DNA from 3 places in the Pseudomonas sp. H3_D04 genome. Region 2 is predicted to be linked to each of the others. Evidence: predicted binding sites of a transcription regulator. Region 2 holds the regulator's gene; each other region holds the start of a gene.
What was found. Region 2 encodes sigma-54, which starts transcription at its own class of promoters, with help from an activator protein. Its sites were predicted from a motif close to ANTGGCATNNANNTTGCTNT; they were not measured.

Region 1: the regulator sigma-54 is predicted to act here: its motif matches at 1,011-1,030, upstream of flgB (flagellar basal body rod protein FlgB).
Region 3: the regulator sigma-54 is predicted to act here: its motif matches at 628-647, upstream of glnK (P-II family nitrogen regulator).

Annotation. Positions count from the first base shown of each region.
Region 1 covers NZ_CP162801.1:942,792-945,058, reverse strand. The annotation lists gene flgD (flagellar hook assembly protein FlgD) at 1-98, opposite strand, end outside; gene flgC (flagellar basal body rod protein FlgC) at 114-557, opposite strand; gene flgB (flagellar basal body rod protein FlgB) at 561-968, opposite strand; gene cheR (protein-glutamate O-methyltransferase CheR) at 1,335-2,162, opposite strand; gene AB4N91_RS04535 (chemotaxis protein CheV) at 2,209-2,267, opposite strand, start outside.
Region 2 covers NZ_CP162801.1:4,798,508-4,800,774, forward strand. The annotation lists gene lptB (LPS export ABC transporter ATP-binding protein) at 1-173, shown strand, start outside; gene AB4N91_RS22285 (RNA polymerase factor sigma-54) at 358-1,851, shown strand; gene hpf (ribosome hibernation-promoting factor, HPF/YfiA family) at 1,926-2,234, shown strand; gene ptsN (PTS IIA-like nitrogen regulatory protein PtsN) at 2,247-2,267, shown strand, end outside.
Region 3 covers NZ_CP162801.1:6,088,111-6,090,377, forward strand. The annotation lists gene AB4N91_RS27915 (accessory factor UbiK family protein) at 175-435, opposite strand; gene glnK (P-II family nitrogen regulator) at 853-1,191, shown strand; gene AB4N91_RS27925 (ammonium transporter) at 1,229-2,267, shown strand, end outside.

The sequences.
Region 1 (2,267 bases), 2.7 Mb from region 2:
GAGGCCAGGCCGTCGCTGCTGGTGTTATTGGCCTTGACCGAAGAGTTGGCCAAGACGTCCTTGATGTTCACGCCGCTGGTGGTATCGGTAACACTCATCTGAGTCGCCCCTTATCACTGACCGAGGGTCAGGACCTTCTGCATCATGGTTTTGGCGGTGTTCATCATTTCAGCGTTGGTCTGGAACGAGCGACTGGCGGAAATCATGTCGGCCATTTCTTCGACGACATTGACGTTCGGGTAGTAGACGTAGCCCTTGGCATCGGCGGCCGGATGGTTCGGCTCGTAACGCGCGTCAAGGTTGCTTTGGTCTTCGACCACGCCCAGCACTTGCACGCCTTGGCCGGCGGCGTCCTGGTTCTGGAACAGCGAATCGCTGCCGCCGCTCTGGCCGCCCTGGAACATGGTGGCGAACACCGGGTGACGGGCGCGATAGGTCTGGTCGATGCTCGACGAGACGGTTTCGGCGTTGGCGATGTTCGAGGCCACGGTGTTCAAGCGCGTGGTCTGCGCGCTCATGCCGCTACCGGCAATGTTGAAAACACTGGATAGGGACATGACTTACTCTCCGCGCAGGGCTGACATCAGCCCTTTGAATTTGCTGTTGAGCAGGGTGAAGCTGGCCTGGAAGCCGACGGCGTTTTCCGCGTAGTTCGACTGTTCCAGTTGGGCGTCCACAGTGTTCTGGTCGATCGACGGCTGCATCGGCGTGCGATACATCAGCGACTCGTCGCCATTGCCCAGGCCTTCGGCCTCGATATGGCGGTTGTTGGTCATGTTCAAGGCAAACGTACCACCCTTGGTTTTCTCGTTCTGTGCGGCGAGCACTTTGGAGAACTCCAGGTCCCGAGCCTTGTAGTTCGGGGTATCGGCGTTGGCGATGTTGTTGGCCAGGACTTCGGCACGCTGAGCGCGGAAGCCCAGGGCTTGTTCATGGATACCGAGCGCTTTATCGAAGCTGATGCTCATGTCGGGAAACCTTCGGGTGACCTGATTTTTCGTAACAGAGACATAGCAAGTGGCGTGCCAATTCAAAAAACCCCGGAAACCGGGGCTTTGCCGGCAGTGGCAAGGCGGCAATGCCAGAAAAGCGGCAACCGATTTCCGCCGCCTGCCGCTTTTCTGCCGCTTATCACCCTCTAAAGAACACCACCCTCCCCTGTGGGAGCGAGCCTGCTCGCGATAGCGGTGTAATAGAAACATTGATGTTGGCTGACACGACGCCATCGCGAGCAGGCTTGCTCCCACAGGGGGATCGTGGTGATGTCAGGGAAATCATCGGGCAAAAAAAACGGGAGCCCCTGAGGACTCCCGTTTTTTGATGCGGCCAACGAATCACTTCGCCTGGTAAATGATCCCCGGGCTGCACTGGACCATCTGGTAATGATCCGGCAAACCGTTCAGCGCTTCGGAGGCGCCGAGGAACAGATAACCGCCTGGCTTGAGCGTGCTGTGAATACGCAACAGGATGTCTTTCTTCACCTCGGCGGAGAAGTAGATCAACACGTTGCGGCAGAACACGATGTCGAACTTGCCCAGGGCCGCGTAGCTGTCCAGCAGGTTGAACGAGCGAAACTCCACGCGACTCTTGATCGGCGCCTTGATCGCCCAGCGCCCCGGCCCTTTGGGGTCGAAGTAACGCTGAAGGCGCTCGGGCGACAGACCACGGCCGATGGCCAGGCTGTCGTACTCGCCGGTCTTGCAGTTGGTCAGCATGGTGCCGGACAAGTCGGTCGCGACGATTTGCGCGCCCATCTTCAACTGGCCCATGTTGACGCGCTCGAACTCATCGATCGACATCGACAGCGAATACGGTTCCTGACCCGACGAGCACGCCGCCGACCAGATCCGCAAGCGCTGGCCGGGGGCCGCCTTGATCGCTTCGGGCAACACCTTGTTCTTCAAGACTTCAAACGGATAGGTGTCGCGAAACCACAGGGTTTCGTTGGTGGTCATGGCATCCACCACCATCTCGCGCAAACCGCTGCGCGGCTGGGTCTGGATGCGCTGAACCAGCTCACCCAGGGATTTGATGCCTTGCTGCTCCATCAGCTTGTTGAGACGGCTCGAGACCAGGTACTGCTTGTTTTCACCGAGCAAAATGCCACAGGCTTTTTCCAGGAATACCCGGAACTGTTCGAAATCCAAATTACCCGTAGACAAAGATGCCGCCTCTTAAATCGTGTTAACCGCCAGGGGCAGAAGGCCCCTAGCTGATATCTGCTGCTTTGATCCGGTCGACTACCCGGGATGCCAGGTCATCAGGAC
Region 2 (2,267 bases):
CCAAAGGCATTGGCGTGCTGATCACTGACCACAACGTCCGTGAAACCCTGGATATCTGCGAAACCGCCTACATCGTCAACGATGGTCAACTGATCGCTGAAGGTGACTCCGCCACCATCCTGGCCAACGAACTGGTCAAGGAAGTGTATCTGGGCCATGAATTCCGCCTTTAAGCAGTAAGGTGTCTGGCTGATTGTCCGGGCGCTCGTCTCGATAAAAAATCAATACTTTTTTATTGTTACAGCGCTCTAGGCAAACGCTGCAGTTTCGGGCATATAATTTGCTTATGTTTGGCGCTCCGGCGCCCTGTAGTGGATGGCGCATGTGCGCCGGCGAATAAGGTGTTAAGCCCCTGCCATGAAACCATCGCTAGTCTTGAGAATGGGCCAGCAGCTGACGATGACACCGCAGCTGCAACAGGCCATCCGCCTGCTCCAATTGTCGACCCTGGACCTGCAACAGGAAATCCAGGAGGCCCTGGAGTCCAATCCGATGCTCGAACGCCAGGAAGAAGGCGACGACTTCGATAACGCCGACCCCTTGGCCGACAAAGCCGAACAGCTCCCCAACGCCGACATTTCGGAACCCTCCTACCAGGAAACCGCCCCGACGGTGGATAACCTTGAGGAAGGCGACTGGAACGAGCGCATTCCCAACGAGCTGCCCGTTGATACCGCGTGGGAAGACGTCTACCAGACCAGTGCCAGCAGCTTGCCGAGCAACGATGACGACGAGTGGGATTTCACCACCCGCACATCGGCCGGTGAAAGCCTGCAAAGCCATTTGTTGTGGCAACTGAACCTGGCACCGATGTCCGACACCGATCGTCTGATCGCCGTGACCCTGATCGACTGCATCAACAATCAGGGCTACCTGGACGAAACCCTCGAGGAAATTCTCGAGGCCTTCGATCCGGAGCTGGACATCGAACTGGACGAAATCGAAGCCGTCCTGCACCGCATCCAGCAATTCGAACCGGCCGGCATTGGCGCCCGCAACCTGGGCGAATGCCTGCTGCTGCAATTGCGCCAACTGCCAGCCAAGACGCCTTGGCTGGCCGAAGCGAAACGCCTGGTCACCGACTACATCGACCTGCTCGGCAGCCGCGATTACAGCCAGCTCATGCGTCGCATGAAGCTCAAGGAAGATGAACTGCGCCAGGTCATCGAGCTGGTGCAGAGCCTCAACCCGCGACCGGGCTCGCAGATCGAGTCCAGTGAAGCCGAATATGTTGTCCCTGACGTGATCGTGCGCAAGGACAATGAGCGCTGGCTGGTCGAGCTGAACCAGGAATCGGTGCCACGGCTGCGGGTCAACGCCCAATACGCCGGTTTTGTGCGCCGCGCCGACACCAGCGCCGACAACACCTTCATGCGCAATCAGTTGCAAGAGGCCCGCTGGTTCATCAAGAGCCTGCAAAGCCGCAACGAAACCCTGATGAAAGTAGCCACTCAGATCGTCGAGCATCAGCGCGGCTTTCTTGAATACGGCGACGAAGCGATGAAGCCGCTGGTCCTGCATGACATCGCCGAAGCGGTGGGGATGCACGAGTCGACGATTTCACGGGTCACCACGCAAAAATTCATGCATACCCCTCGGGGCATATATGAACTGAAATACTTTTTCTCCAGCCACGTCAGCACCTCCGAAGGCGGTGAATGCTCGTCCACGGCGATCCGCGCGATCATCAAAAAACTGGTTGCCGCGGAAAATCAGAAAAAGCCGTTGAGTGACAGCAAGATCGCTGGTTTACTGGAGGCACAAGGCATTCAGGTGGCTCGCCGCACCGTCGCCAAGTACCGCGAATCCCTCGGGATCGCGCCTTCGAGCGAACGCAAGCGGTTGATGTAGAGCCACGCCACAGCGTTCCAGTGGCAGGCATTTCTGCCTGCCGCTTTATGCACTGGCAACGAAGGAGAAGCTGTATGCAAGTCAACATCAGTGGACACCAACTGGAAGTGACCGAACCTCTTCGCACCTACATCGGCGAAAAACTCGAACGATTAGAGAGGCATTTCGACAAGATCACCAACGTGCAGGTCACGATGACGGTCGAAAAGCTCAAGCAGAAAATCGAAGCCACGCTGCATATTCCCGGCAATGAAGTGGTCGCAAACGCGGAGCATACCGATATGTACGCGGCGATCGACGCACTGACCGACAAGCTGGATAAACAACTCAAAAAGCATAAGGAAAAGACCCAAAGCCTCCTCCAGGGCGCGACCGGTCGTTAACACTCCCAACCCATGATCCGACTTGAAAGCATC
Region 3 (2,267 bases), 1.3 Mb from region 2:
GGTGGTGATCTTTGTAGGACGTTGCCGAGATGGTGGCGGGGCGGCAGATCAGGAGATTGCAGCCTTTGGCAGGTCCTACAGGGTTGGTCGGTCCAGTGTGGGAAGGCTGGTAGACCGAGGTGACTCTATTCGCGAGCAGGCTCGCTCCCACAGGGGGCTGCGTTGTCAGCAGGGTTATTCGGCAGGCGGACTCAGCTTCGCTTCCAGCTCCGCAACCTTCGCTTCGAGGCTTTCCAGCCGTGCCCGGGTCCGCGCCAGCACAACCATCTGGCTATCAAACTCTTCCCGGCTCACCAGGTCCAGCTTGCTGAAGCCGCTCTGCAACAACGCCTTGAACTGGCTTTCGATTTCGCTTTTCGGCAATGGGGTTTCGCCGCTGAAGAGGCGGGAGGCGGTGCCGCTCAGGGCGTCGAGGAAATCTTTGGGTGCGAGCATGGGAAATGTCCTGTCAACAATGGCGGGCAGTGTATCACGCAGTGTCTATAGTCAATTCCGTCAGCAGGGATGCACGCTTTTCGCGCATGTGGACAGACGGCTGCGCACTGTTGTTGTGCGTATCCGTGGGGCCGATTGAGGAAAGGGGCTGTTGGCGGCGGTCAAGGGGTTGAATTCAGTGGGTTTTGGCGAGATGGCAAGCTTTCTGCTTAGTCAGTCGTAACCCATGCACTGATGCAGTCGCTGTGACGAATGCAGTGCGCCAAGCGAAACGGGGAGTTGTTTCGTGAGGAGCGGTTAGCTGGCGTCGGACGGGCAGGTAAGGTCGACGATGCGTTACAAAGCCAGGCACTGCGCTTAGACTTGAGTCGGGTTTGTTTTCCTGGGGCAAGTCCACCAATTCGGGAGAGAGTTTTCATGAAGCTAGTCACTGCCATCATCAAGCCGTTCAAACTGGACGACGTGCGCGAGTCGCTGTCCGAGATCGGCGTGCAGGGCATTACCGTTACTGAAGTCAAAGGCTTCGGTCGGCAGAAGGGTCACACCGAGCTGTATCGCGGCGCGGAATACGTGGTCGATTTCCTGCCTAAGGTAAAGATCGATGTCGCCATTGACGACAAGGATCTGGACCGGGTTATCGAGGCGATAACCAAGGCCGCCAACACCGGCAAGATCGGTGACGGCAAGATCTTCGTGGTCAATCTGGAACAGGCGATTCGCATCCGTACCGGCGAAACCGATACCGACGCGATTTAAACGCCGCCACAAACCCAACGCCCCAGGAGAAAACAATATGACTCTGCGTAAATTCGCAGGGCTAGGAGCCCTGTTGTCCCTCGTAATGCCCAGCCTGGCTATGGCGGCAGACGAAGTGGCGGCCCCAGTCCTCAACTCCGGCGATACCGCCTGGATGATGACCTCGACAGCCCTCGTGCTGTTCATGACCATTCCCGGCCTCGCCCTGTTCTACGGCGGCATGGTTCGCTCCAAAAACATTCTTTCCGTGATGATGCAGTGCTTCGCCATTACCGGTCTGATCAGCATTCTGTGGGTCATTTATGGCTACAGCATCGCGTTCGACACCACCGGCATGGAGCAGGGCGTCGTCAACTTCAACTCGTTCTTCGGTGGCATGGGCAAGGCATTCCTCGCCGGTGTCACGCCGTCGAGCCTGACCGGTCCTGCGGCGCTGTTCCCTGAGGCGGTGTTCATCACCTTCCAGATGACCTTCGCCATCATCACCCCTGCGCTGATCGTCGGTGCCTTCGCCGAGCGGATGAAGTTCTCCGCCATGCTGATCTTCATGGGCGTGTGGTTCACCCTGGTTTATGCACCGATTGCGCACATGGTCTGGTCCGGCAACGGCGGCCTGATGTGGGATTGGGGTGTGCTCGACTTCGCGGGCGGCACCGTGGTGCACATCAACGCCGGTGTGGCCGGTCTGGTTGCGTGCATCGTGCTCGGCAAGCGCAAAGGCTTCCCGACCACCCCGATGGCACCGCACAACCTCGGTTACACCCTGATGGGCGCCGCGATGCTGTGGGTCGGCTGGTTCGGTTTCAACGCCGGTTCCGCCGCTGCGGCCAACGGCACGGCCGGTATGGCAATGCTGGTGACCCAGATCGCAACCGCCGCCGCTGCACTGGGCTGGATGTTCGCCGAGTGGATCACTCACGGCAAACCAAGTGCGCTGGGTATCGCTTCGGGTGTTGTGGCCGGTCTGGTCGCCATCACCCCGGCCGCTGGCACCGTGGGCCCGATGGGCGCGCTGGTCATCGGCCTGGCAGCGGGCGTGGTGTGCTTCTTCTGCGCCACCACCCTGAAACGCAAAC